DNA from 3 places in the Glutamicibacter sp. MCAF14 genome. Region 1 is predicted to be linked to each of the others. Evidence: riboswitches for the same ligand, from Rfam matches in the RefSeq annotation. Region 1 holds a riboswitch; each other region holds the start of a gene.
What was found. A riboswitch is a leader RNA that binds a small molecule or an ion and turns the genes downstream of it on or off. The one in region 1 is predicted to bind thiamine pyrophosphate.
Positions count from the first base shown of each region.

Region 2: another riboswitch for thiamine pyrophosphate. It lies ahead of thiM (hydroxyethylthiazole kinase); the one in region 1 lies ahead of thiC (phosphomethylpyrimidine synthase ThiC).
Region 3: another riboswitch for thiamine pyrophosphate. It lies ahead of AB4Y71_RS02685 (ECF transporter S component); the one in region 1 lies ahead of thiC (phosphomethylpyrimidine synthase ThiC).

Region 1 covers NZ_JBFREO010000002.1:178,255-187,958, reverse strand. Annotated here, with positions in the region: gene AB4Y71_RS03410 (GTP pyrophosphokinase) at 1-333, shown strand, start outside; gene AB4Y71_RS03405 (hypothetical protein) at 598-861, shown strand; tRNA gene AB4Y71_RS03400 (tRNA-Met) at 1,024-1,100, opposite strand; tRNA gene AB4Y71_RS03395 (tRNA-Thr) at 1,148-1,219, opposite strand; tRNA gene AB4Y71_RS03390 (tRNA-Thr) at 1,733-1,804, shown strand; TPP riboswitch at 2,005-2,112, shown strand; gene thiC (phosphomethylpyrimidine synthase ThiC) at 2,109-3,851, shown strand; gene AB4Y71_RS03380 (DEAD/DEAH box helicase) at 3,945-5,861, opposite strand; gene AB4Y71_RS03375 (hypothetical protein) at 6,170-6,586, shown strand; gene AB4Y71_RS03370 (cystathionine gamma-synthase) at 6,685-7,842, opposite strand; gene AB4Y71_RS03365 (pyridoxal-phosphate dependent enzyme) at 7,870-9,234, opposite strand; gene AB4Y71_RS03360 (DNA-3-methyladenine glycosylase family protein) at 9,374-9,704, shown strand, end outside.
Region 2 covers NZ_JBFREO010000001.1:35,989-45,692, reverse strand. Annotated here, with positions in the region: gene AB4Y71_RS00215 (beta-phosphoglucomutase family hydrolase) at 1-1,747, shown strand, start outside; gene AB4Y71_RS00210 (sugar porter family MFS transporter) at 1,841-3,247, opposite strand; gene AB4Y71_RS00205 (uracil-xanthine permease family protein) at 3,461-4,744, opposite strand; gene thiD (bifunctional hydroxymethylpyrimidine kinase/phosphomethylpyrimidine kinase) at 4,773-6,197, opposite strand; gene thiE (thiamine phosphate synthase) at 6,194-6,835, opposite strand; gene thiM (hydroxyethylthiazole kinase) at 6,828-7,622, opposite strand; TPP riboswitch at 7,612-7,706, opposite strand; gene AB4Y71_RS00185 (GntR family transcriptional regulator) at 7,744-8,109, opposite strand; gene AB4Y71_RS00180 (hypothetical protein) at 8,106-9,635, opposite strand.
Region 3 covers NZ_JBFREO010000002.1:24,446-34,149, reverse strand. Annotated here, with positions in the region: gene cls (cardiolipin synthase) at 1-974, opposite strand, end outside; gene AB4Y71_RS02695 (aminodeoxychorismate lyase) at 1,141-2,016, shown strand; gene AB4Y71_RS02690 (ATP-binding cassette domain-containing protein) at 2,013-4,340, opposite strand; gene AB4Y71_RS02685 (ECF transporter S component) at 4,337-4,945, opposite strand; TPP riboswitch at 5,010-5,130, opposite strand; gene AB4Y71_RS02680 (DUF4235 domain-containing protein) at 5,206-5,457, shown strand; gene mnhG (monovalent cation/H(+) antiporter subunit G) at 5,517-5,921, opposite strand; gene AB4Y71_RS02670 (monovalent cation/H+ antiporter complex subunit F) at 5,921-6,187, opposite strand; gene AB4Y71_RS02665 (Na+/H+ antiporter subunit E) at 6,190-6,816, opposite strand; gene AB4Y71_RS02660 (Na+/H+ antiporter subunit D) at 6,828-8,429, opposite strand; gene AB4Y71_RS02655 (Na(+)/H(+) antiporter subunit C) at 8,426-8,875, opposite strand; gene AB4Y71_RS02650 (Na+/H+ antiporter subunit A) at 8,872-9,704, opposite strand, start outside.

The DNA.
Region 1 (9,704 bases):
GTGTTCTTGTCCGACGGGCCGGTCAATGTTGTCGTTGAAGTGCAGATCCGCACAATTGCCCAAGATTTCTGGGCCAGCTTGGAACATAAGATTTTCTATAAGTATGAAGGGGACGTTCCAGCCCGTCTTGCGGACGAGCTTGCTGAAGCGGCCGCAATCGCCACGACCTTGGACATGCGAATGCAACGGCTGCATACCGAAGTCCATGGCCACGATGCCGACCACGACGGTGCCAGCCACACTGATTTCGACAACACGGCAATCGACAATCTCTTGTCGTTGGCCAGGGAATCAAGCGCGGAGAAGCGCAAGTCCACCGGGTCAAAAAGCTAGTTCCCGCCCATACGGTGCTCCCGGTAATTTCTTGTGTTCGGTTACCGCGGTTTGCCCAAGCAGAACCACTGCTCGAATCCAGAAGTTTCCTCCCACAAAAGTAGGATTTACAAGACGCATATTAATTCATAGAGTGGGAATATCCGGGCATGAGGCTGGACATCACCCCCTCAAGCAACTTGGAACATTCATGAACCCTTGGGACCACGACCGCGCAGTATAGTTTTTCGATTCGAGGCGGCAGGCATTAGTTAGGGGCATTCGATGAGCAAAGCAGCACGCGAAATGGCAATCTTGACGTTGGCTCTCCTGGCAGCACTTCTCATCGTGGTATCCGATGAACCAATCTATGGCCTCTTGCTTGGCAGCTGGGCTTTGATGGGGTGGTTCTGGTTCCGCGACAAACAGCAAAAAGTCACTGTGGATGCCAGTGATCTTGACCCGAAAGATGTCAAAGCCTACCGGCAGCAGCACCGCGGCGCGACGATAAGCGATGCAGTCAACGCACTGGGCAAGCCAAAGCCATAAGAAGCGATCTTCACCTGCCAGGTGATTCACAAACGAATCACTTGGCAGGCAAGCAAGCAGGCGAAAAATTCAAGAATTCTCCAGACCTTACTTAGGGGCCCGATTTGTCCTGAGTGCCTGAAATCCAAAAAAGACCCACAGCAAAAGCTGCGGGTCTTCATTTGGTAGCGGCGCCGGGACTCGATCCCGGGACCTCACGATTATGAGTCGTGCGCTCTAACCAGCTGAGCTACGCCGCCACAAGTGAGAAGCAATCCAGTAGAAGCCAAGAAAGCTTCTCACTCAGAGCCCCCTGCCGGAATCGATCCGGCGACCTCGTTCTTACCAAGAACGCGCTCTACCACTGAGCTAAGGGGGCAACGAGTAAATACTCTACACGGATTTCCCAGCAAAGAAAAATCGGCCAACTCGCCCATAGGAATGGCCCATCCAAAACGAATAAGGCCTAGTCAGTGCTAATTTACATGCAGGGCCCATGCGACGTAGAACTATGAGTGGCACAAAAAGGGCTTGGGTGACGATGCTCACTTTGGTAATTCCCTGGGCTCACTAGCGCTTTTGCACTAGACCGCATGCCTCGAACGATGATCAGGTGACTTTGCCCAGCAACCGTCCTGACGCCCGACGGGAAACCCGTTCCCATCGGCAGCAAACCCCTGCACGAAGCCGCGGTGGGCGCCCGGAGCATCAAAGCAAGAAAAAGATCTTTTCTAAGATGCTGAATGCCTCAAATTCCTTTCACTACCCAGCTAATTTCACACTCGGGTATCTATGCACCAAACGCAACCTGAGTAGTGATGTTGTGACGTCAGCAACAAATTCTCAGCGGATTTTGCAAACCTTAAAAACCTGTGTAAAGTATTTACCTGTTGCCCCCTTAGCTCAGTGGTAGAGCGCGTTCTTGGTAAGAACGAGGTCGCCGGATCGATTCCGGCAGGGGGCTCGAAATAAGAGAGACAATCTGATTGCAGATTGTCTCTCTTTTCGTTTCCCCAAAAGTTTCTCCCACTACGCCCCACAGCAGCCTGTTTCCCAGCTGCCAGCGAGAGTGAAACCACTTCCCATCTTCTGGACCGCTGCTTCTTCACATCCATAATTTGTGCAGCGCTGCTGTCTTTTCTGGCAGAAATCGTGCTAAGTTGATCGCGACCACACGGGTGCCCTGGCAAGGGCTGAGATCGGACTATCGCCGTCCGCGACCGTTGAACCTGTCCGGGTAATGCCGGCGAAGGAAGTGAGTTTCCCCAGTGGAACAATTTGAACAGCACCTTGCCCACACCCTTGCCTACCGCGTGTCTGAGGGAATTTCCGTTCCCGTCACCCAGATCCAATTGGCTGGCTCCCCCAATGGCGAGCTAAATGAACCGTTGCAGGTGTATCGCACCAGCGGACCGGGAAGCGAACCCACCCAAGGATTGCAGCCTTTCCGCGAACCGTGGATCCTGGAACGCGGGGATGTGGAAACCTATGAGGGTCGAGAACGCAATCTGCACGATGACGGACGCTCTGCGGTTCGCAGAGGCACCGCCAGCGCAGAGTGGGCCGGACGCTCGGCGCCTCCGCGAAGGGCCGTCAGCGCAGCCCGTGTGACCCAGATGCACTATGCCCGGGCCGGGATCATCACCCCGGAAATGCGCTATGTTGCCATACGCGAAGAATGCGATGTCGAACTGGTGCGCAGCGAGCTTGCGGCCGGCCGGGCCATCATCCCGGCGAACATAAACCACCCGGAATCCGAGCCGATGATCATCGGCAAGGCCTTCTTGGTGAAAATCAATGCGAATATCGGCAATTCGGCGGTGACCAGCTCCATCGCCGAGGAAGTCTCCAAGCTGCAGTGGGCAGCCAAGTGGGGTGCGGACACGGTCATGGATCTGTCCACCGGAGATGACATCCACACCACCCGCGAGTGGATCATCCGCAATTCGCCGGTGCCCATCGGCACCGTGCCGATCTACCAGGCTCTGGAGAAGGTCAATGGCGAAGCTAATGAACTGACGTGGGAGATCTTCCGGGACACCGTCATTGAGCAGTGCGAGCAGGGCGTGGACTACATGACCATCCACGCCGGAGTGCTGCTGCGCTACATCCCGCTGACCGCCAACCGCGTCACCGGCATGGTCTCGCGCGGCGGGTCCATCATGGCAGGCTGGTGCTTGGCGCACCATCAGGAGAATTTCCTCTACACCCACTTCGATGAGCTGTGCGAGATCTTCGCGCAGTACGATGTGGCGTTCTCGCTGGGCGACGGGCTGCGCCCTGGTTCCATTGCGGATGCCAATGACGCCGCCCAGTTCGCCGAGCTGGACACCTTGGCAGAGCTGACCAAGCGCGCCTGGAAGTACGACGTTCAGGTGATGGTGGAAGGACCGGGGCATATCCCGTTCCACCTGGTGCGCGAGAATGTGGAGCGCCAGCAGGAACTGTGCGATGGGGCTCCGTTCTACACGCTGGGCCCGCTGGTCACCGATATCGCTCCGGGCTACGACCACATCACCAGCGCCATCGGCGCCACCGAGATCGCCCGCTACGGCACCGCGATGCTCTGCTACGTCACTCCCAAGGAGCATCTGGGACTGCCTAACCGGGATGATGTGAAAACCGGCGTCATCACCTACAAGATCGCCGCGCACGCCGCAGATCTGGCCAAGGGCCACCCTGGGGCCACGGCTCGCGATGATGCGTTGAGCAAGGCGCGCTTCGAGTTCCGCTGGCATGACCAGTTCGCGCTGTCCCTGGACCCGGTCACAGCCCAGGAATTCCATGACGAGACGCTGCCGGCCGAACCAGCCAAGACCGCGCATTTCTGCTCCATGTGCGGGCCGAAGTTCTGTTCCATGCGCATTTCCCAGGATATCCGTGACGAGTACGGATCCGCCGAGGCCCAAGCCGCGCTGGCCGGGATGGCGCAGAAGAGCAGGCAGTTCTTGGAAAGCGGCGGCACGGTCTACCTCGGGGACCAGATCCCGTTGGGAAGCCCGGCCCCGTAAGCGGGCTCCGGTTAACGGAAAACGCCCTCGGAGCAAGCTTCATGCTTGCCCCGAGGGCGTTATCTAATGCTGTTCAGCTAGTGTGCGACAGGCTTAGTAGTCGCGACGTCCACCGCTACGGCCCGAATCGCTGTAGCGATCCTTGCCGCCGCGTCCGCCGCCGCCGAAGCCGCCACGTCCGCCACCACGGCCACCGCCGAAGCCGCCACGTCCGCCGCCACTGCGACCGCCACCGAAGCCGCCGCCACGGCCGCCGCGGAAGCCACCGCGGTCGCCGTCGTCTTCACGACGTGGGCTGCGGCCATTGTCGAGCTCGAGCTCAATGGCTTCGCCGCCGATGCGGGTCTTGGACAGTGCACGCCACTGGTCCTTGGTCAGCTCGGCTGGCAGCTCGACCAGGGTGTGGTCCGAACGGATCTCGATGCCGCCGATTTCCGAAGAATCGAAGCCACCTTCGTTAGCCAGTGCGCCAACGATCGAGCCTGGCTGCACGCGGTTGCGGCGGCCAACGGCCAGACGGTACATGGCGTTGCCTTCAGCAGCGGTCTTGCGGGCACGTGGACCACGATCGCCACGCTCACCGCGTTCGCCGCCTCGCTCTGGGCGATCCATGCGGGCCTTCTTCGAAGGCGACATGACTGGTTCGGTCATCAGCAGCGGGCGACCGCCCTGAGCCATCAGAGCCAGCGCAGCTGCGATTTCCAGCTGATCCAGGTCTTCGTGCTCGGAAGCGAACTTCTCCACGATTTCGCGGAAGGTAGTCAGGTCCTGGCCGCTGATGGTCTTGTCGATGCGATCGGTGAACTTCTGGATACGGCGGTCGTTGACCGAATCCAGCGAAGGCAGCTGCATCTGGGTCACCGGCTGGCGGGTAGCCTTCTCGATGGCACGCAGCAAGTACTTCTCGCGTGGGGTCATGAACAAGATCGCGTCGCCCTTGCGGCCGGCACGGCCGGTACGGCCGATGCGGTGCACGTACGACTCGGTGTCATGCGGGATGTCGAAGTTCACAACGTGGGAAATGCGCTCTACGTCAAGTCCGCGAGCGGCCACGTCGGTTGCAACCAGGATGTCGATCTTGCCCGAGCGCAAGTTCTCGATGGTGCGCTCGCGCTGCTGCTGCGGGATGTCGCCGTTGATGGCGGCAGCGGTGAAGCCACGAGCCTTCAACTTGTCAGCCAGGTCCTCGGTAGCCATCTTGGTACGTACGAAGGCGATAACGCCTTCGAAGGTCTCGGATTCCAGGATGCGGGTCATGGCGTCAAGCTTGTGGGCGCCCATCACCTGCAGGTAGCGCTGGGTGATGTTGGTGCCGGTGGACTGCTTGGACTTCACGGCAACTTCCTGCGGGTTGCGCAGGTATTCCGACGCGATGCGGCGGATGGTGCGTGGCATGGTGGCCGAGAACAGGGCAACCTGCTTGTCCTCTGGGGTGGCTTCCAAGATCTTGTCGACCTCTTCGGCGAAGCCCATGCGCAGCATTTCGTCGGCCTCATCAAGGACAACGTACTGCAGGTTGGACAGGTCCAAGGAACCCTTGTTGATGTGGTCGATTACGCGACCTGGGGTACCAACGACTACCTGGGCGCCACGGCGCAGGCCGTTGAGCTGCGGGCCGTATGGCGAGCCACCGTACACTGGCAGAACGGTGAAGTTCGGCAGGTACTTGGCGTAGGAAGTGAAAGCCTCGGCTACCTGGAGGGCCAACTCGCGGGTTGGAGCCAGAACCAGGATCTGAGGGGTCTTGGCTGGACCATTGGTGTCAGCCAGTTCTGCCATGCGGGACAGGGCAGGAAGTGCGAAAGCAGCGGTCTTACCGGTACCGGTCTGAGCCAGACCGACAACGTCGCGGCCTTCGAGAAGCAGTGGGATGGTTGCTGCCTGGATTGGCGATGGCTTTTCGTAGCCAAGGTCGGCAAGCGATGCAAGCACGCGGGCATCCAGACCAAGTTCGGAGAAGAGCACAGTTGGCTCTTCTGGGGTCTGGTTGTCGTCGGTGTTTACGGGCATGTCAGAAGACACGAAGAATTACCTCATTCGTTTGGGGATAGGCCTTGGCCGTCCCAAAAGAAACGACGTATAGGCTGCACAGTCAGATACAAGTCACGCTCATCAAGCGCTCCCCTATGACATAAAGACCCGCACACACTTTGCGGAAAATACAACACGAGAAGGCTCCGGCCTCAAAAATTGGGCTGGATGCGAGAGGGATACCCTGATGTTCGCGAACACTTAATGCTAGCTTGAACCCACCACTATTGTCAGTGTCCAGAGCGTGTGAGATCGGGCACCGCGCTGGAACACGTAGGGTTGTACATGTGAAGAAACCACTTTTTCCACGACGTCCCAACGAGCCAACCCCCGGCGGATTATTCATCGCCCAAATGCTATGGCTCCTAGCCGGAGTGCTTTTTCTCGGCTTCGGCGGCTTCCTGGTTCATGAGCATACCCAGCAGTCCACCATGGGCTTCGCGGTCATTGCACTGATCATCCTTTTTGCCGCCGCCGGCCTGGCCTGCTGTGTGCTGGGTTACCGCTTATTCACCGGAGACCGGGCAGCACGCACCCAATTGTCCTGGGTCGGACTGATCACCGCACTGCCGTTGCTGCTGCGATTCGGCCGTTATTCGATCCTGGCGGCCATCATCATGTTCAGCGTGGTGCTGATGTGGATGCCTGCAAGCAACAAGTACTTCAAGATCGTAGATCCCAAGCCCGCCAAGCCCCGCCGGTAGGCAGGCCACCAGCAAGCAGGCTGCACAACTGAAAGAACAAAGGACCTGAGGTCCGCTTGCCCGTTAGGCAGCGGAACTCAGGTCCTTTGGCTTTGGCCTTAGAGGTTGGTGAAGGCCTTTTCCAGATCCTCAATCAGATCGGCCGGGTCTTCAATGCCAACCGAGAGGCGCAGCAGGTTCACTGGAACTGCCAGCTCGGTGCCCTTCACCGAAGCGTGGGTCATCTCCGATGGGTAGTTCATCAGCGATTCGATGCCACCTAGGGATTCAGCCAGGGTGAACAGCTTGGTGCTCTCGGCAATCTTGCGAGCTGCTGCTTCGCCGCCGTTGAACTGCACCGAGACCATGCCGCCGAAGCCGGACATCTGCTTCTTGGCGATCTCGTGGCCGGGGTGGTCTTCGAAGCCCGGGTAGAGCACGCGCTCCACTTCGCTGCGATCGCGCAACCACCCGGCAACCTGTGCGGCGTTCTCCGAGTGGGCACGCATGCGCACGCCCAGGGTCTTCAGCCCGCGGGTAGTCAAGAAGGCGTCCATTGGGCCCGAGACCGCACCGACGGCGAACTGGATGAAGCCGATCTTTTCTGCCAGCGCCGCATCCTTGACGATCACTGCACCGCCGACCACATCGGAGTGGCCGCCAATGTACTTGGTGGTCGAGTGGACCACGATGTCAGCGCCCAAGGTCAGCGGCTGCTGCAGGAATGGGCTGGCGAAGGTGTTGTCCACGACCAGCAGCGCGCCGCCGGCGTGGGCGATTTCAGCGACCTTGGCGATGTCGGTGATGGTCATCATCGGGTTCGATGGGGTTTCAACCCAGACCAGCTTGGCCTTGTTCTTTTCGATGGCGGCAGCCAGCGCTGCTTCATCAGCCATGTTCACTGGGGTGTTGCCGATGCCCCAGTCGCCCAGCACGCGGTCGATCAGGCGGAAGGTTCCGCCGTAGGCGTCGTTGCCCAGCACGATGTGGTCACCGGGACGCAGAATCGCACGGATCAGCGAGTCCTCGGCGGCCAGGCCGGAGCTGAAGGAGAAAGCGTGGTTGCCGAACTCGGCGCCAGCAAGCTGTGCCTGCAACGCGTCGCGGGTCGGGTTGGTGCCGCGGCCATACTCGTAGCCGTTGCGCAGGCCGCCGATGCCGTCCTGGGCGTAGGTCGAGGAGAAGTGCAGCGGTGGAACTACAGCACCGGTGACCGGCTCGAATTCCTGGCCCGCATGGACAAAGCGGGTGTTTGCTCCCTGATGGTTTTCAGTCATCGATATCAATCCTTTGAGGTGTTGTCTCTAGCGGGTGGAGTAGGCCAATAGATCAGCTGCGGTAGCTGCGGCGATCACTTCGCCGCCCTTGGTCAGCAAGACCGCGGGATGGCTCTTGAGCAGTTCTTGGGCATGTTCGGCGGTGTCTGCAGTGCCGATCAGCGGCATCGGCAGATCACCTAGGTCCGCCAGGGTGCTGGTTGGTTCTGCGCCGGAGAGCAGTGCATCGGTGATGTCCCCTGCCCCGATGACCCCACGGATTTCTCCGATACGGGCCGGAAGCGGTGCAGCAGAAACCACCAGTGCGTCATCGCCCTGTTCGCGCAGTGCCTTGGCAGCCTCAGCCAGGGTGGTTTCCAAGGTTACGGTGCCAGTGCCCTGCTTGGCCAGAGCGGCGCCGATGAAGTCCAGTGCGGAGTATTCATCGGTAGTGAAGCCCTGGTCCAGCATCCACTGGTCGTTGAAGATCTTAGCCAGGTAGCCGCGGCCGCCATCCGGAGCGATCACCACGACGACGTCATCTTCGCCCAGGTCCTTGGCCACGCGCAATGCGGCAACCACGGCCATGCCCGAGGAACCGCCCAGCAGCAGGCCTTCTTCCTTGGCCAGACGGCGGGTCATTTCAAATGATTCCGCGTCGGTGACTGGTTCGACAACATCCGGGACGGATGGGTCGTAGTTCCCCGGCCACATGTCTTCGCCCACGCCTTCAACGAAGTACGGGCGGCCGGTGCCACCGGAGTAGACCGAGCCATCGGGGTCCGCGGCGATGATCTTGACCGGGCCCGAGGCGCGGTCGGCGGAGATCTGCTTGAGATAACGTCCGGTGCCGGTGATGGTGCCGCCGGTGCCGGCGCTGATTACTGCGTGGGTCAGCTTGCCTTCGGTGTCATTCCAGATTTCCGGGCCGGTGGTTTCGAAGTGGCTATCGGGTGCGCCGGGATTGGAGAACTGGTCCGGCTTGTAGGCGCCGTCAATCTCGGTGACCAGACGGTCCGAAACTCCGTAGTAGGACTGGGGCGAATCCGGGGCGACTGCGGTTGGGGTGACAACGACCTTGGCACCGTAGGCACGCAATACGTCGCGCTTTTCTTCGCCCACCTTATCCGGGGTGACGAAAATGGTGTCGTAGCCCTTGAGCTGGCCGACCATGGCCAAACCAACACCGGTGTTGCCGCTGGTTGGTTCCACGATGGTTCCGCCGGGCTTGAGCTGGCCGGATTCTTCGGCGCGCTCGACCATCTTCAATGCGATGCGGTCCTTGATGGAACCGCCCGGATTCAAGTACTCAAGTTTCACCAACACGGTGGCTTTGATTCCGTCGGTGACTCGATTGAGCTTCACCAGCGGGGTATTGCCGATCAGATCTAGAACTGTGGACGCATACTTCATGTCAAGAACTTTACCGGCGTACGTCATACATGTCGTTCCGGTACGTAGCGAAACGTCACGCAGTGGACGAAGAGTTTTCTCCAGTGCTAGCGGCAGCGGGCCCGCGTTTCTGTGGGGCGGACGCTATAAGATGCGAATTATGGAGAAGTCGTTGAGCGTCCAGTACGACCCGAAGCGCCCGGTATCGCTGCTCAAGACTTTGGGAATCCTGCGCCGTGGCCTGGGTGATCCGACCATCCGCTTATCGGCCACCGAGGCGTGGCTAGCTTTTGCCACACCCTTGGGAGATGCCTCATTGCATTTGCACAAGCCTTCAACCAGCTCGCCTGCGGCATTGCAGGCGTGGGGCCCGGGAGCACAGTGGGCTTTGGAGTCTGCGCCGAATTTGCTGGGCGCTTTGGATGACTGGAGCGATTTTGACCAGGGAATCAAAGAAGGAAGATTCCCGCAGATCGTTGCGCGTACCCGAC
Region 2 (9,704 bases), on a different contig from region 1:
GGTGGCCATCACCGGTGGGGCGCAAGCTGACTTGTCGATTTCCCGCAAGGCAGCCGATGAACGTGCGGATGAGGTGATCAGCACCCGGCTGGGAGCTGGCCAGGGCGTCCGCGTTTCCAAGTTCGCGGTGTACCACTCCTCCCGCCGCCACCCAGCCCAAGAGATGCTCTTGCGCTCGGAACGTGTCTTGAAGCATCTGGTGCCACTGGGTATCGACGAGCACTTCCGCACCCAGCGCCGCTTCCTTGCCGATTACTGGGAGCGCAGCGATGTGCAGGTGGACTGCGATGACCCGGCGCTGCAGCGCAAGATCCGTTGGAACCTGTTCCAGCTCGCCCAGGCAGCTGGTCGGGCCGATGGCCTGGGGATCAGCGCCAAGGGCGTAAGCGGCAATGGATATTCCGGGCATTATTTCTGGGATACCGAGATCTACGTGATGCCGTTCTTGACCTATACCAATCAGCAATGGGCCCGCAACACCCTGCGGGCCCGCGTTTCGATGCTCCCTGCAGCCACCCGCCGGGCGCGCACCATGAACGAAGCAGGGCTGCTTTTCCCTTGGCGGACCATCAACGGTGAAGAAGCCAGTGCCTACTATCCGGCAGGTACAGCCCAGTACCATATCAACGCCGACGTGGTGTATTCGCTGAACCGCTATCTGAGCGTGATGGAGGATGACGAGTTCCTGCTCGCTGGTGGCGCGGAAATTCTGGTGGGTACCGCACGCATGTGGGCATCCTTGGGATTCTGGCGTGGAGAGCCCGGTGATGAACGGTTCCATATCCACGGTGTCACCGGACCCGATGAGTACACTGCGGTAGTCAATGACAATCTCTATACCAACGTGATGGCCCGGTTTAACCTGCGCCGAAGTGCTCAGCTGCTGACCGAGATGGCGCAGGAGCGTCCGCGTGACTACGCGCTGCTGGCTGACAAGTATGCGCTGGAAGAAGAGGAAATCCTGCTGTGGCTTAAGGCCGCGCACTGCATGCATATTCCGTATTCGGAATCAGTGGGAATCCATCCGCAAGATGAGCATTTCTTGAATCGCGAGGTCTGGGATCTGGAGAATACCGCCGCGGATAAGCGGCCGCTGCTGCTTCACTACCACCCGCTGGTGATCTACCGTTTCCAGGTGATCAAGCAGGCTGACGCGGTGCTGGCCTTGTGGTTGCGCTCCAGCGACTTCACTGCCGAGCAGAAACTCGCTGACTTCAACTACTACGATCCGCTGACTACGGGAGATTCGACTTTGTCAGCCACGGTGCAGTCCATCTTGGCAGCCGAGGTCGGGTACCGGGATCTTGCTTTGGAGTATTTCGAGCATGCGCTGAACGTGGATTTGGACAACCTGCATGGAAACACCGCAGACGGCGTCCATGTGGCTTCCACCGGTGGTGTGTGGTCGGCGTTGATCTATGGCTTTGCCGGGTTGCGCGATGACGATGACCGGCTGTGCTTCGATCCGCGCCTGCCAGAAAAGTGGCGGTCGCTGAGCTTCAGCCTGGGCTGGCGGGGGATGCGGATCGCGGTCGAACTCAGGGCCCGCTCCATCGAGTTCACCTTGCAGGGCGACTTCTCGCGACCGATCTGGGTACGCGGTGAGCAAATCGACCTGCAACCCGGGCAGGCTCTGGTGGTACCGCTGCCTGACCAGGGACCGGCACTGGAAGGCCGGCCAAGTTTGGATCATGTGCTGTCCTTGCAAAGAGTTGCCGGCGTCGAAGTGCCCAAGAAGGCCTGGTAGACCCAGCCTGTGCGGCAAGAGGGAGGCCAAGAACCGATCCGGTTCTTGGCCTCCCTCTTTGCGTGCAGTGCCCGCTAGGGGCCGCGTTGCCGCTTAAAGCGTCATTTCCTCGAGCTTGCGCCCCTTGGTTTCCTTGACTAGGAAGATCACGAAGACCAAGGAGAGCAGGGCGAAGAAGGCATAGATGCCGTAGGCCAAGGCCAAGCCTGCTTCTGCCAGGGCCGGGAAGGAAGTGGAGACGATGAAGTTCGCAATCCACTGCGCAGCGGCGGCTACGCCCAGCGCCAATGCGCGGATGGAGTTCGGGAACATTTCGCCCAGGAGCACCCAGACAGCTGGCCCCCAGGTCGCGCCGAAGCCGACGACGAACAGGTTGGCTGCGACCAGTGCGACGATGCCCCAGCTGCCCGGAAGCTCGACGGCACCGTTGGTGGTGACCGACTGGGCAAAGGCGACGGCCATCATGCCCAGTGACACGGTCATGATTGCCGAACCGATGGCCAGCAGCAGCTTGCGGCCGATCACGTCGATCAGCAGCACGGCCACGATCGTGGCCACCACATTGGTGACCGAGGTGATCAGTGAAATGGTGAAGGAGTCGGACTCGGCGAAGCCCACGGACTTCCACAGGGTGGTGGAGTAGTAGAAGATCACGTTAATGCCGACAAACTGCTGGAAGACCGATAGCAGGATGCCGGTCCAGACCAGCGGGTGGAACCCGAAGCGGCCGAGCAGGTCCTTCAATACCTGGCGGCGTTCAATGTGCACAGTAGCTCGGATTTCTTCGATTTTGGCTTCGGTTTCGGTGCCGGCCTGCATGCCTATATCGCGGGTGAGCACGGTGGCGGCTTCCACGTAGCGGCCACGCTCAACGAGATAGCGCGGGGATTCAGGCAGGCGCAGGACCAGCAGGCCATAGACTACGGCCGGAACGATCAGCGAGAGGTACATCCAGCGCCAGGCGGCCAGGCCGAACAGGCCGATGGCATCCGCGGAGCCCATGACGAAGACGAGCAGGGCGCTGACGAGGAAGGCCACGAAGATGCCCAGCACGATGGCCATCTGCTGCATGGTGCCCAAGCGCCCGCGATGGGCTGCTGGGGAAACTTCGGCGATGTAGGCCGGGGCGATTACCGAGGCGAAGCCCACGCCGATGCCGCCGACAATGCGCCAGAGGATCAAGTCCGCAACGCCGAAGCACAGCCCGCAGCCCAGGGCCGAGATGAGTAGCAGCACCGATGCAATGAGCATGGTGCGCACGCGGCCCACGCGTTCGGAGACGACGCCGGCCACCCAAGCGCCCACGGCTGCGCCCAGCAGGGCGCAAGATACGGTGAAACCGATGGTCACTGCGTTGAGCCCGAATTCGTGCTCGACAGCGTCCACGGTGCCGTTAACGATTGATGAGTCATACCCGAAAACAAACCCACCCAATGCCGCGCCGAGGGCGATGAAGATGAGCCGTGCGGATAGTTTTCCGTCTGATGTAGTCGCAGTCACAAATAGTCATGCTATCGGATTCGACCCCACCAACAATGGCCAATTTTGGCTTTTGAATGGGAGATGAATCACATTTTGGAAGGAGTCCTTACTTTAACTTGCCGTGAGCCGCTTCCGGCTCCGGATCTCTTCCCACACCAGTGGGGGAATTCAAGCAAAAAGGCCGGCCGCCGCCACGATTTTTCGTGACGGCGGCCGGCTGGATGCATTTGATTACTGCTTCGCAGGTTTCTGCGAGTCGGCCAAATCATTTCCGCGCGCCTTGGCGACAAGGCTCATGACGTGGAAGACCACCAAGGTCGCGATCGAGCCCAGTGCGATGCCGCCGAGCTGGAATTGGCCGAAAGCGATCTCCTTGGTTACCGCGATCGCGATGATCAGGCCGGTGCCTGCGGTCATCAGGTTGATCGGGTTGCCGAAGTCCACCTTCGCCTCGATCCACAGGCGGGCACCGACGATGCCGATCATGCCGTAGAGCACGATGCCCAAGCCGCCGATGACGCCCACCGGGATGGTGCCGATCAGCGCGCCGAACTTCGGCAGGAAGGCCAGGGCCATCGCCACAATCGCCGCCACCCAGTAGGCCGCAGTGGAGTAGACGCGCGAGGCGGCCATCACCCCGATGTTCTCGGCATAGGTGGTGGTGGCCGAACCGCCGCCGAATCCGGCGAGTACGCTGGCTGCCCCGTCGGCCATCAGCGCGCGGCCGTTGAACTTGGACAGGTCGCGGCCGGTCATCACGCCTACGGTGCGCACGTGGCCGATGTTCTCGGCAATCAGCACGAACACCGCTGGCAGAAACATCAGCGCAGTATCCAGGTGGAAGGTCGGGGTGTGGAATTCAGGCAGGCCGACCCAGGCAGCCTGCCCGACGGCCGAGAAATCAACCTGGCCCTGGACCAGAGCCAGCAGGTAGCCCAGCACCAGACCCACCAGAATCGACAAGCGGCCCAGCAGGCCCTTGAAGGCCACCGTAGCCACCACGGTGAAGATCACGGTCAGGAAGGTGGTCAGCGGGAATTCCTGCATCGGTGCCAGGGTCGCACTGGCCAGGTTCAAGCCGATCAGCGCAACGATGGTGCCCATGACCACCGGCGGCATCAGGGTATGGATCCAGCCGGTGCCGGTCTTCTGCACGATCAGCCCGACGATAAACAGCAGCGCACCGGTCATCACGATGCCACCTAAGGCACCGGACATGCTGTGCGACTGGGTGGTCGAGATGACCGGGGCGATCATCGCGAAGGAAGAGCCCAGGTAGCTAGGTACCCTGTTCTTGGTCATCAGCAGGAAGATGACGGTGGCCAAGCCGGTGAACAGCAAGGTCGTGGTCACCGGGAAGCCGGTCAGCGTCGGCACCAGGATGCTGGCGCCGAACATCGCCAGGATGTGCTGGGCGCCAATGGAAATGGTCTGCGGCCAATGCAGCCGCTCATCCGGGGCGACAACCTCACCGGGGGTGATGGTCTTGCCGTTGCCGTGAATGCTCCAACTCATGAATTCCTCTTCCCGGGCCCTGCGCGTTTTAGGCCGTAGAGAATTCTACTCGGTTCTCATGGGCCTGCGCGAAGAACGATCGCTCATGTTCCGCAGAACGGACAAATGCGGCCTCCATGCGTGCGCGCAGCTGCCCATCGGCCTGCTCGTAGGCCTGGCGGACCATCTCGATGGCCTTGGCGGTCGCGGAATCGAATTCCTGGGAGGCATAGGTGTCCAGCCATTGCCGGTAAGGATGCTGGTCATGGTTGGCCGCCGCCAGCCGCTTGCCGATGTCCTGGTAGAGCCAGTAGCACGGCAGGATCGCGGCAATCAGCTCGCCGTAGCTGTCTTGGCTTGCGGTCAGGTGGTTGGTGTAGTTCAGCGTGGTGGCACTGGGCTCTTCGCAGAATTCCTCCACGTAGCTGCGGTGCAGCTGTAGCTCGCCGTCCAGGATGCTGTTGGCCCCGCGCGCCCAGAAGCGCTGGGCGGCCAGATCCGGGGCCATGGAGCTGGCCAGGGACAGGACCTTGGCGTAGCGCAGCAGATACAGCGCATCCTGGGAGATGTAGTAGTGGAAGTCCTCTGGCTCCAAGGTGCCCTGCGATAGCTGGGTGATGAAATCCAGCTGGTCGATATCCTCGCGGATGTGCTGGATCTTGGCCCACCAGTGGCCCATGGGATCTGCCGTACCGAAGAAGCCGATGAAGTGGTTGACCGGTCCGTGGCCGCTGCCCACCTGCAATTGGTCGGCTGCGGCAATGGCCCGGTCAAGGTAGGACTTTGACTGTTCCAAGGCGATGCTCCAGTCGCCGGTGGCCGCAAAGCGGGTAGCCAGGGTGCTGGAGAGGGTGCAGCCGGTGCCGTGGGTATTGCTGGTGGCATGGCGCGGGCCGTTGAGCTCAAGCTGAACGCCGTTGGCTGAGACCAGCGCATCGGGGCACTGTGCCCCGGCCAGATGCCCGCCCTTGGCCAGCACCAGGGCATCGTGCTTGGCCGCCAGGCGCTGGGCCTGGGACAGAACTTCCTCCCATGCGCTGGCCACTGGTTCGCCCAGCAAGCTGGCAAGCTCCAGGATGTTCGGGGTGATCACCGTGGCACGGTCCAGCAACGAATCAAGGGCTGAATGATCCTCAAGCAGGCGGTCCCCGCTGGTGGCGACCATGACCGGGTCCAGGACTACCGGGGCGTTGATAGTTTCCAGCCAGCTGGTCACTGCGCGGATGACCTCGGAGTTGGCGAGCATCCCGATCTTGATGGCGTCGATGCGAATATCTGTACTAATGGCTTCAAGCTGCGCGAGGACAAAGTCGCCGCTGACCGCCTGGACGCCGGAAACCCCGTGGGTGTTCTGCGCGGTCAGTGCGGTGATGACGCACATGCCATAGCCGCCGTTGGCGGAAATGGCCTTCAAATCTGCCTGGATTCCCGCTCCGCCGGAAGGATCGGAGCCTGCAATGGACAAGATATTCACTTGGCCGCCTCCCATGCCGCCACCAGCTGCGCGCTGGCCTGCTGCGGATCTTCGGCATTGCAGATGGCGCGAACCACGGCCATGCCCGCTCCGCCGCCGGCGCTGATCGCGGCGGCATCGTCCTGGGTCAGCGCGCCGATGGCGACGCAGGGTAATTGAGTTAGGGTGGTGGCCCGGGCAAAGCCCTCAAGCCCCAGGGGCGTGGGGTGGTCCTTTTTAGTCGGAGTGGCGCGGATGGCTCCGACTCCCAGGTAGTCAATCAACGAAGCGTCCGCATTCGCCTGGGCCAGCTGCTCGTCCGTGGAAGCGCTCAAGCCGAGGATCCCGTTGCCGATGAGCTGGCGGGCCAGCGCCACCGGCACATCCTTTTGCCCGATGTGGATGCCGTTCACGGCGGCTCCGGCAGCCCGTGCCGCGAGGTAGACGTCGATCCGGTCGTTGATTAGCAGCTGGGCTTTGCCCTCGGTGAGCTTGGCGGCCGCGCAGGACAGTTCGAAGAATTCCCGGGCGCTTTCTTCCTTGGCGCGAAGCTGGATCCATTCGATCCCTCCGGCGACCGCGCCTTCGATGACTTCCAGGGTGCTGCGCGGGGTGCAGCTGGCGGTGTTGGCAACTAGGTAGGCACCGTAGTTATGCATGGTTCACTTCCTCGTACTTCAAGTTCTGCAGTTCTTCGGGTTCGGTAGCAGCCAGTGCATCCAGGAATGCGACGGCGAAGCTTCCCGGGCCGGTGCTGGCCTCCAGTGCCTTCTCGGCGGCTAGGCCATAGAAGCCGTGGGCGGCGATGGTGGCTTCGAATGGGTCATCGTGCACCGCGAGCATGCCAGCGCAGAAAGCGCCCAAGGCGCAGCCTCCTCCGGTCATCCGGGTCAGGCCGACGCCGTTGGTGTGCACCAGTACGGTGCGCGTGGCATCAATGATGGCGTCGGATTCACCGGAAATTGCCACCACGCAGCCATGCTCTTGTGCAAGCTCGCGGCCAGCATCCAGGGCCGCGGAAACAGTATCCAGAGCATCTACGCCGCGACCGGTGGAGCTCTTCCCGGCCAGTGCCAGGATTTCCGAAGCGTTGCCGCGAATCAGGGCAGGGCGTTGGGTCACGAGGCGCCGGGCGAAGTCGGTGCGTACCGGCAAAGCTCCCACGGCCACCGGGTCCAAGACCCACGGGGTGCCTGCGGCGCTCGCCGAATGCACGGCCTCATCCATGGCGGTGAGCTGTTCGGTGGTTGGCGTACCCAGGTTCACCAGCACGGCCGAAGCAACTTCTGCAAAAGGGCCGGCTTCGCCTGGCAGGTCGGTCATCGCCGGTGAAGCGCCCGATGAGAGCAGCATATTGGCGGTGAAGTTGGATACGACGGTATTGGTCAGGCAGAAAACCAAAGGTGATTGTTGCCGGTATTTCAGGGCAACGGCATGTAAAGCCATGCGACATCCCTCCGCTAGCGTGAACTAGATCAGGTTCTACGGGTCTTATCTCAGTCGGCTTCTCCGACACCCCGTGTCACTGCCCTTGAGCGTACGCACCTAGAGCGTCCACGACAAGTTTTTAACGTTCGCGCCGCGCCACCAGGGCCTTGAGGGTTGCGGCATCCACCTGCTGGGCGGATGCCAATTCCCAGAGATGGTCTACTGCGGCCAAGAGATCCTCACTAGGGTCCACCGAGTGCGCACGCTCATTGACCACCGTGCCGGCACGCCGCCGTGAGCTGATCAGCCCTTCGGCTTCCAATTCCTTGTAGGCGCGCGCCACGGTTCCGGCGGCAACACCGAGGTCCGTGGCCAGGGCACGCACGGTCGGAAGCTTGGCCCCGGCAGCCAGCTCACCTAGGGAAATCAATGAAGCAATCTGCGAGCGGATCTGCTCATAGGGAGGGGTCGCTGCCTGGAGGTCGACTCTGATCTGCGAGCTCATGAAGTACTTGACCGTTGGGGCGAAGGCACGAAGGCGCTGCCCGGGCGCTCAAGGACAATTACCGCTGGGACAACAAAGATCAGCAATGCAAAGAGTCCCAACCCTGCCGGGAACCCATAGCCAATGAGCAGCATGGCCGCCACTGCGCTGGCGGTAACCCGCATCGAACGCAATTCCAGAACCCTGCGGTACCAGATTTCTTCGGCAGCCGAGACGCACCAGGGAATAATTACCCGGCGGGCAAGCCATGTGAATCCACCATGGGAGGCCAGCAGCAAGAGGAGTAGCCCGGCAACAATCACCTTGCTCGGGGATGCGAAGCCCCATAGGTAATCCAAGGGCGGATAAAGCAAGAAGTAGGTGCTGGTGGCAAGCAGCAGGCCCGCACAGGCGTAGGACCACCACGGCAGCGGTGCCGAATGCTTTTCAGCGGCTGCCGCCTGTCGAGATGCCCAATTCATGTAGCCCAGGTACAAGGCATTCAGCCCAAGGTACAGCATCGCAGCTGCCGTGAAGAGGGCGAGGATCCACGTGGTGCGCTGGGCGCTGGGCCATTGGGTTTCATCGGTGACAGTCAAGAAGGTCCAGCCGATTGCGAGGCCGAGCAAGGCCAGCGTTGCAGTGGAGTATTGCAAAACGAATAGCTGTTCACGCAGACGTCCAAAAGCGGTCGGCGCCTTGGCAGCGGAATGAGCTTTCAATGTTGAACGCGGTCCCCAGAAGAATAAGGTGAGGCCCACGGCAAGAGCGCTGTAGTTCAATAATGCGTTCTGGTCAGTGAATAGATTGACCTGTGAATAGTTGAGCACCGACACGGTGAACGCCAGCAGCACGATACCGGTATTGCGCAGCAAGCGGTTAAGCCAGACAGTGCGCAGCGCCTGGTTATCCTCGCTGGTGATACCGGCCAAGGGGCGCCTTCTCAAGATGGCCGCCGCAACCACGGCGGCGGCCACGACGATGCCCGCCAGAGCCACGATGAAGATCGGGAGCATCTGGAGGCCCGATAGTTGCCCGTCCGTTGCGATACCCGACTCGTACATGGAGTATCCGCCCGAATCAACGGAGGTTATTTCAGTGGCAGGGACGCCGATGCGTCCTTCGACCGTGGAAGCCGGCCATAACGACCCCACGGCGGCCAGCAGCAGCAGCCCGACAAAAATCCCGAGCGACTTAGGGAAGGGGGTGGCCAGGGTGCGGGCTTCGAGCGAAGCGGTGCGCACCGGCTGCAATTCCTTGGGCCAGGTGAACAAGCCGATCATATAGACCAAGGGAACCCAGATTCCCGGGGTGAGCGCCTCGATGAAGGCAGAACTTGGATTCGGTTCGGAAACCGGAATGCTCCATGTCCTGGACAGGTCCCACGAGGTTGAAGCGAAGAATGCGATTAAAGCGCACCAGAATGAGTGCGACTGGGCTCGGTCGATCGCCGGGGCCCCGCGCCGGTGAGCTACAGAGCGCAGCCATGCGTAGATGATGGCTGCCACGACAGCAATGGAGGCGGCGCTCGCCGAGAACTGGGTCATGAACATTAATGTATCAAAGGCTTGATACATATTGAATACGTTGGCGAATTAAATAATGAATATCTGCCG
Region 3 (9,704 bases), 150 kb from region 1:
CCGCTGGGCAGCAACTGCGCCAAGGTGGAGCCAGGACGTTCCTCATAGGCCAGCGGGTGGCGGGCCTCATTCATGTCCATCAGCACTTCCTGGTCATCATCTTCCTGCCACCAGTCGGTAGCGAAGGTGACATCCAAGCTGTGCACCAGCGGGCCTTCGACGCGCAGCATCATTTCAACCCATTCGCGGCCCACCTTGTGCGAAGACTCGCGCTTGTAGCCCGGCTCGATCAAGTTCTGGCTTCCGGTGAAGGCCACTTCGCCGTCAACAACCATGATCTTGCGGTGATTGCGCAGATCCGGGCGGCGCCAGCGCCGGCCAATCAGGTCAATGGGCAGCATCGGGCGCCAGTTGATATTGGATTTCTTCAGCCGGTTCTTGAAATCCCGGTATCCCTTGACCCGCAGGGTACCGAGGTGGTCGAAGAGCATGCGCACGTGCACGCCGCGATCGGCTGCCGCTTCCAAGGAATCCAGCACCGGTCCCACATAATCCGGGTCATCGCCCATGATGTAGAACTGGATGTGCACATAACGGGTCGCCTTATCGATTTCCTTGCGCATCGCCTCAAGCGAAGCCCGGTAGTCGGAGATAACTTGAACCTCGTTGCCGCCTTCCAGGGGCATGGCCCCCAGATTGCGGTTGAGCATCACCGCAGATTCCACCCATTCTTCTTGGGAATGAAATTCTTCTGGCAACTGCATGTGGCCCGTGGCTTTCATAATCGCATCATGCGCACGCTTCTGCTTTTCCAACCGGCGGCGGGAAAGGCGAGGGTTTGCGAAAAGCCAGTACGCAACCAGACCCACAACGGGCAGGAAGAAGATGGCCAAAAGCCAGGCCATGGCGGTAGTGGGGCGTCGGTTACCCGGGACAATGCCGATCATGAAGTAGCGAACCGCTAGTTCTACTGCGACCAGCACGCTCCACAGAACGCCGCCAATCTGCAATAAGACTTCATTACTTGGCCACACTCAGGCACCCCCTTGGCTACGCCCCTCGAAAATGGCATTTTCGGCGTCTGATCAGTGAACTACAGGCGAAAATCCTTCGCTTAGCTTATCGAACAATGTCAGACTTGTCTGAATCTCTACGCACGGATATAACGCAGAAGACGCTAGGGTTCGATAATCTATGTCTATGAGCTCTCTTGTATTCTTGGATCCGGCCTATCCGGCTGGACGTCTTGCAGACATCACTGCACCGCAACTTCTCGTCACGGCACAGGGAGTCACACGTGGGGACGGCATCTTTGAATCGATGCTCTACACCAATCAGGCCGTACGCAAATTCGAAGCGCATCTGGCTCGTTTGGCCACCTCCGCCGAAGTTGCAGACCTGATCATTCCCGATGCCCGCAGCTGGTTTGCCGCGGTGGACACCGCAGTGGCCGATTTCGATGCCACCGGCGGAGCCGAAGAAGCAGTGGTCAAATTGGTGGCTGCGCGCGGCGAGCACGACAGCGATCCAGCCATCTGCTGGGTCACCGTCACCCCGGCCCCGGCCTTGGGCAAGGAACAGCGCGAAACCGGCGTCGATGTCCTGCTGCTCGATCGCGGCTACGACTCAAAGCTGGCAGAACGCGCCCCATGGCTCATGATGGGCGCCAAGACCCTGTCCTACTCGATCAACATGGCTGCCCTGCGCTACGCGCGCAAGCACGGCGCCCATGATGTCATCTTCACTTCCGCCGACGGCATCATCCTCGAGGCTCCCACCTCGACCGTGCTGGTGGCCCAGCGCGATGGCGAAACCAAGCGCCTGCTCACCCCGATGCTGGAAACCGGCATCCTGCCGGGAACCACGCAGAGCGCAATCTTTGATGCTGCAGCCCAGGACGGATGGGAGCTGGGCTACGGACCACTGCGTCCCGAGGACCTGTACCAGGCCGACGGAGTCTTCTTGGTCTCCTCGATCCGCTTGCTCACCCCGGTGCGCACCATTGATGCCAAGCCATTGCGTCTGGACGCCGAGCTGCATGAACAGCTCAGCGCCCTGTCCGACGCAATCCGCTAGGTCCACACCAAATTGTAGGTTCCTGCCAGCACGGCCGCCGTCATTGCGGCCGTGCCAAGCAGGACTCCGGTGCCCAGCACCAGCGCATCACGCCAGCTGAAGGTTGCAGTGCGAATCCAAGTGCGCTTGGCAGTACCAAATCCCTTGGCTTCCATGGTGGTTGCCAGCCGTCCGGCACGGCGAATCGCCTGCACCAGCAACGCCAGCACCTGACCCAAGCTTGCCTTCAGCCGCTGGCCCAAGGTGCCAAAGTTCCCCATACCGCGAGCACGCCGTGCCAAAGTCAGCGTGGTGAATTCTTCGACCATCAGCCCCAGCAACCGCATTCCCGCCAGCGCGCCGAGCACGAAGCGATGCGGCACCTTCAACTGCTGGGACAGCGCCCCGCCCAGATCGCTGGGATTCGTGGTGGCCAGCAGCAAAATACACGGAATAGCCAGCGCGAACGCACGCAGCCCGGTAGCAATACCACCGGCAACCGAACCTTCGGTAATGCTGAAGGCCCCGAATTGCGCGTAGACCATGCCGCTGTCCTGCCCCACCAGGGCAATGCCCCATGCGGCAAAGACTCCGGCCAGTAGCAGCGGCCAGGCCCGCTTGAGGAATTTGACCGGGCCTATTCCTGCCAATGGGAAGAGCACCACGGTCGCAACGATAATCACCAGCGCTGAGACCCAATCCAAGGTGGTGATCAGTGGCAGCGTCGCCGCTGCCACCGCCCCGAGCTTGGCCAGCGGGTTGATCTTCGCCAACCAGCTGCGCCCGACAGGTGCATCAAGCACCGGCCCCTGAACAGGAATCTGAGTGGTGGAATTCTGTGCGGCCAACAGCAGGTCATCTGCCTGCAGCACCTTGGCAAAATGATCATCGTGGGTGACCGCAATAATCGCAGTTCCCTGCTCCAATTCCTCAACCAGCAGCCCGGCCAGTTCGCGCCAGGTGTTCGCATCCTGCCCAAAGGTCGGCTCATCGAGGATCAGCACCTGTGGGGATGCGGCCAAGACGGTCGCCACGGACAGACGGCGCTTCTCGCCACCGGAAAGGGTGAAGGGATTCGCGTCAGCCAGCTCATCCAGTCCCAAGCGTTCAAGCAGCACCTGTACACGCTGCTGGATCTGCTCGGGTTCGTACTTGGGCAGCTCAGCATCGCTGCGCTGGGCACGACTGGGGGCAAAGGCCAGCTCTTCGCGAACGCTCTGGGTGACGAACTGGTGTTCAGGTTCTTGGAAGACCGACCCGATCCGACCGATCAGGGCCCCTGCCTTCCATGCAAATGGCGCTTGGCCCAGCCCGTCGGCAAGCTTCTCGCTGGCAGCCAGTTCACCGCCGGCTTTCTCCAGCAATCCGCCCAAGGTCAAGGCGAGGGTTGATTTGCCGGCACCATTTTCGCCGCGGATCACGGTGGCCGTGCCAGCCTTCACGCGCACGTCGACTGCTTGGGTGCGCGGGGCGGCGGCACTGCGTGCAGAGACCAGCTGCCGCGCTTCAAGCAGCGTTGGACCTGGCTCGTTGGCTGCAGCGGCTACCTGTGGAAGGTATCCGGGGATCCACAGCCCGGCAGCCGCCAGCTCGTTGCGCACCGTGGCGTCCGTATAGAGCTGCTGGGGGTCCAGATCATGCGCGACTCCCCCACCAGGCTGCAGCACGATCACCCGGTCGACATGTTGCGCCCAGGCATCAAGACGATGCTCGACAATGATCAAGGTGGCCCCCGATATCCGGGCCGCGTTCAGTACCGCATCGCGCAATAGCTCGATGCTTTGCGGATCCACATTGGCAGTGGGCTCATCGAGCAGCATCACGCTTGGCTCCATGGCCAGAATGCCGGCCAGGGCCAACCGCTGCTTCTGCCCACCAGAGAGTTCCTGAGTTCGGTGATCATGAGCCAACGCGCCCAGCCCCACCGCGTTCAACGCTTCGGGGATGCGCTGGCGAATCACCTGCGGATCAATCCCGAGGTTCTCCGCACCAAAAGCCACATCATCAGCGACCCGGCTTTGCACCACCTGAGTTTCTGGATCCTGCTGCATCAGCCCCACCGGATGGGTGCGGCTGAAGGCATCGGACCCGTCTATGAGCAGACGCCCGGATACCTGCTCGGCCTCATCGGCTTCGAGCAATCCTGCCATGGCGTGCAACAGTGTCGATTTGCCGGCACCTGAAGGACCGACCAGCAGCACCTTTTCTCCGGCGTGGATCTGCAGATCCAACCCGGAGATAGCCGGCTGGTGCCGTTCGGTGTGCTGCCACCCGAAGCCTGTTGCGGTAATTGCCGCCCCACGCTGGGTTTTACTGGCGGCCCCGGAATTGGCAACGAAACTCATTTTGAGCTTTCCAAGTGCGCACGCCGGCTGGCCAGCGCGCTCAGTGCTCCAGTCTTGGCCAGGGCACGAGTGGCCAGCCAGGACAGCAGACCGGCAACAATCAGTCCGGAAACACCGGTGGCGATCACGTGGAAGATCTTCATCCCCGCGGTGTACTCAACGTAGTAGGCCATGATGTAGGCCTCGGAAAATCCAGCAAACAGCCCGGAGAGCAGGCCTGCCAGCAGTGCAACGCCCAGGTTCCATTTGCGGTAGCGGAATGCGGCGAAGACCAGTTCTGCACCCAAGCCCTGGACCGCTCCGGAGATCAGCACGGTCAAGCCATAGTGCGAGCCGAGCAACGCTTCAACGACAGCGGCCAGCAACTCGCAATAGATCGCGGCTCCTGGCTTGCGGATGATCAGCGCACCGAGCACCGCTGGGAATAGCCACATGCCGGTGAGCAGTGCGGTAGCTGGTGGGAATGCGGCAAAAGCCAGTGAGAACAGGCCATATCCGGCGCTCCATGCCCAGAAGATGACCCCTGAAGCTACTGCGATCACCGAGGCGACCACGATGTCAACTACACGCCAGCCGGTACGCTGCTTCGATACTGTTTCGTTCATTGTTACTCCTCCTGTGCAAGGAGGGGAGATGGACGGAATGAGGGCATGTTCCCATGCCTATCCGCATCCGAGATGCTCGACTTCCTTCGCCGGTACTAGCCGGGGCAGGTTCGAGGGTCTGCGATCTATCGCACTCTCAGCGTCTTGCGACTTTTAAAAAGTCTGACGCTCCCCTGTCGGAAAAAATACTGCTCCCCCACCATACCGCAGGTATGCTGGGCAGAGGAACGATAAGTCAAGACCTTGATCGTGAGGAAAAAATGGATAAAGTGCAGAAACTTGTCACCACCGGCATCACCGTTGGTGCAGGCATTCTCGGCGGCAAGCTAGTTGATTTCCTTTGGTTGAAGGCCACCGGCAGCAAAGCGCCACGCAAGGGCACTGACGAAGCAGCTGAAGCTTCATTCCGTAAGGCACTGGGCTTTGCCGTGGTCTCCGCTCTGGTGGCAGCGATCATGCAGACCGTTGCAGACCGCAGCGCCAACAAGGTTGTTGCCAAGTTCACTAAGTAGGCATCGGCATTAAGCCATGAAGCGGGAGCCGCGATATTTGCGTGGCTCCCGCTTTGCGTTTAATTCTGGTTTTCTCCGGGTTGGTCCTTGGTGATCGGAGTGGCTTCGGTTGGTGGAGTGGAATTGACCTTGTTCACGACCAGGCTCAACTCATCGGAGAAGAGTGTCTCCTTGGCCGCGTGCTTGGTGCGGTAGCCGGATCGGCCGATCATGTGGGCAGAAACAGGTGCGGTCAGCAGCTGCATTCCCCAGGCCAGGACCAGCACCGGGATCACCGCCCAGCTGCGCAGATGAATGGCCAGTCCGGCGAAGATCAGCAGGAAACCGAGCACCTGCGGCTTGGTCGCGGCATGCATGCGGGTGAGCATATCCGGGAAGGTCAGCAGGCCGATACCGGCAATCAAAGACATCAGGCAGCCCACGACCAGCAGTATCGCGACAAGAATATCGAGGAAGAGATCCATTAGGCGTTCCTCTGATCCGAAACGAAGCGCGAGACGGTCACAGAGCCGATGAAGCCGAGCATGCAGGCGGCCACCACGAACAACAGGTAGTCGGTGTGCTTGTGCAAAACCATTTCCAGGCACAGCGCGGCGGAGATGATCAGCAACATCACGTCCAGGGCCAGCACCCGGTCAAGAATCGACGGGCCTTTGGCCACGCGGACCAGGCAAGCTACGGCCCCAAGGCACAGCATGATGCCGCAGATCCAAATGACGATGTCCATCATGTCTATTCCTTCCTCGCAGCAAAGTCCGGTCCGCATTCATTCTTGATCGCTTCGTACTCATCCGGACTGCCGATGGCCATGATCAGCCGGCGCTCGATGTCGCGGATGGCCGCCCGGGCTTTCTCCACATCTGCCGGAGATTCAATGTCGATGTAGTGCAGGTACAGGGTCGATGAGCTGCGGTCCACGTCGATCACGAACGAACCCGGGATCAGCGTGAGCACGTGGCCCACGGTCATCACGATCAGATCCGAGCCGGTGCGCAGCGGCACCGCGATGATGGCGCTGTGCGTCTTCTTGCCGTTGGCGATGGCCAGCTTGGCCACGTGGAAGCTGGCCACGACCACTTGGCCCATGAACCAGATGAACAGCTTCAGGCAGTACCACAGGTTGATGCGTCCGGACAGGACCACCGGCGGCAGCGGGAAGAGGTTGACGATGACCAGCGCGATGACCGCGCCGAAGATCATGTTGCCCAGCGAGAAGTCCTGCCACAGGGCGCCCCAGACGAAGAGCAGCAACAGCAGCAGCGGCCATTCCTGCTTGAATGTCGCGCGGTGGCGCACACCGGAGGTATCCAGCGCATCATCGATACGCTGGTCGCGCGGTTCAAAATTCCTATTCGGCATCATCCCTCCAATCAGAGTGGCAAGATCGCAGTGATATAAGGTTCGCGGGCAATCAGTTCCACGGCCACGCGCTCACAGAATTCGAAGATCGGTCCGGCAAAGACGGTCAGCGCAATACCTGCAAGCACCAGCGAACCGGTGGCATAACGCATGCCCCACGGCAGGGATTCGGCTTCCAGGGACTTGGCCAGCTTCAAACCCAGTCGGGGGTTCTGCCCTCCTCCGGCCAGGGTCTCATCGGCCACCCGGGTCGCTTCGGCGACCAGCCCCTGGTTGGGAACTTCGGCATCAGCGGCACGGCGCCAGAACACCCGGGCCCACACGCGGATGATCGCCATCAAGGTCAGCAAGCTGGTGAGCAGCCCGGCACCGATCACGATCCAGGTCAGCGCATCAGCCTCTTGCGCGGCCGCATGAAGCAGCCCGAACTTGCCCAGGAACCCGGAGAACGGCGGGATGCCGCCCAGGTTGATGGCCGGAATGAAGAACAACAGCGAAAGCGCCGGGGAAAGCTTGGCCAGCGAACCGAGCCGGGTGACATTCGAACTGCCGGCACGGCGTTCGATCAGCCCGGCGACCATGAACAGCGAGGTCTGCACGATGATGTGGTGGCCCACGTAGTAGACGGTCGCGGCGATGGCCAGCGGCCCGCCCACGGCCACACCGAAGATCAGGTAGCCGATGTGGCTGGTGAGCGTAAAGGACAGCATGCGCTTGAAGTCCGTCTGCGCCAGCGCACCGAGGATACCAATGACCATGGTCAGCGCCGCCACCACCAGCAGTCCGGCGTTCACCGCACCACCCGGGAAGAGCAGGGTTTCGGTGCGGATAATCGCGTACACGCCCACCTTGGTCAGCAACCCGGCGAACACCGCGGTCACCGGGGCCGGTGCCGTCGGGTAGGAGTCCGGCAGCCACAAGGACAGCGGGAAGACCGCGGCCTTGATGCCGAAGGCGATCAGCAGCAGCACATGCAAAATCAGCTGCGGACCCTGGCCCAGTTCGGGCAGCTTCAGCGCAAGGTCGGCCATGTTCACGGTACCGGTGGCCGCGTAGATCATCGCGATGGCCATCAAGAAGATCACCGAGGAAACTACGGACACCACCACGTAGGTGGTACCGGCGCGGATGCGTTCGGCGGTGCCGCCCAGGGTCAGCAGCACGTAGCTGGCGGTGAGCAGGATTTCGAATCCGACGTACAGGTTGAACAGGTCCGCGGCCAAGAAGGCGTTGGAAACGCCGGCCAGCAGGATCAGGTAGGCCGGGTGGAAAATCGAGACCGGTCCGGGCTCATCGCCGTCGGCCAGGCCCTGGCTGGTGGCGAACAGCAGCACGGCCAGCGAAACCACGGTGGAGACCAGCAGCATGAAGGAGCTGAACCCGTCGACCATCAGCGCGATGCCGAAGGGCGAGTCCCAGCCGCCGATGTGGATGGCGTAGCTTTCTCCGCCCCACACCGCGGCCATCATGCCCGCTTCGAGCACCAGGGTCAGCACCAGGATGCCGATGGTGATCAGCCGCTGGACGCGTACCTGGCGACGGGCCAGGAACGCGGCGCCTGCGCCGAAGATCGGCAGCACCACGGCCAAGGGGGCTAGGTCCAGAAAATTCACTCTTCCCCCTCTCGAACCGGGCGGCCTTCTTCATCGACGAATTCGGTCGTGTCCTCAGCCACTGGCGAGTCTTCCTCTTCGTCGTAGGCGGTCTTCTGCGAGACCTTGATATCTTCGGTGTCATCGGTGAACTCATCGGCGCTGGTCAAGGTCCAGGACCGGTAGATCATCGCGAGCAAGAATGCGGTCACCGCGAAGGTGATCACGATCGCGGTCAGGATCAGTGCTTGGGGCAGCGGATCGGAATACTCATCGCCGCTGAGCTGCGGGTTGTACAGCGGCGCGGCTCCGCGGCGTCCGCCACTGGTGAGGATCAGCAGGTTGATGCCGTTGCCCAGCAGCATGATGCCCAACAGCACGCGGGTCAGGGTGCGTTCAAGCACCAGATAGAAGCCGGCGGCCAGCAGTACGCCGGTGATTACCAGGAAGGTGATGTTCACGCTCATCGTCCAACTCCCGTCCGCGAGGCCTGGATCGCATCATGGCGATCCACTGGGCTGCGGCCTTCGGACAGCGAATCAATTTCACTGCCCAGCGAGCGCAGTACATCCTGCACGAGGCCCAGAACCACCAGGTACACTCCAATGTCGAAAATGGTCGAGGTGACGAACTTGTGATCTCCGAAGAACCAGAATTCCACCGCGTACGTTGTGAAGATCTCGTCGCCCAGCAGCAGCGGCACGACCCCGGCCAGTCCAGCCAGGGCGATGCCCCCGCCGATCAGCATGCCCGGTGCGATGCGCATCGATTCGGACAGCTCCACGCGGCCGCCGGCCAGGTAGCGGATGGTCAGTGCCAGACCCGCGATCAACCCTCCGGCGAATCCGCCACCGGGGGTGTTGTGCCCGGTGAGCAGCGCATAGACGGACATGATCAACACGGTGTGGAAGATCAGTCGGGTGACGACTTCGAAAATGATCGAGCGGCGTTCAGCGACCAGGGTGCTGCCGGCCATCAGCCAGTCCTGGTTGGAGCTGCTGGCAAAGCGACGTGCAATGCGCAGCTCGGTTTCCTTCGATTCCTTGGTGCCGATCGCTTCGGAACCCGAATCGATGGTGCCCGGGGCGACTTCATGGGCGCGGACCCGGCTGCCGAAGCTGCGTCCGGCGAAGATCAGCGATGCCACACCGGTGGCCGCGGCGGCCAGCACGGTGATTTCCCCGAAGGTATCCCACACACGCATGTCCACCAGCGCCACGTTGACGATATTCTTGCCGTAGCCTTCGGTGTACGCCATCTCCGGCCAAGCCAAGGAGATGCGTGCTTCGGTACGCG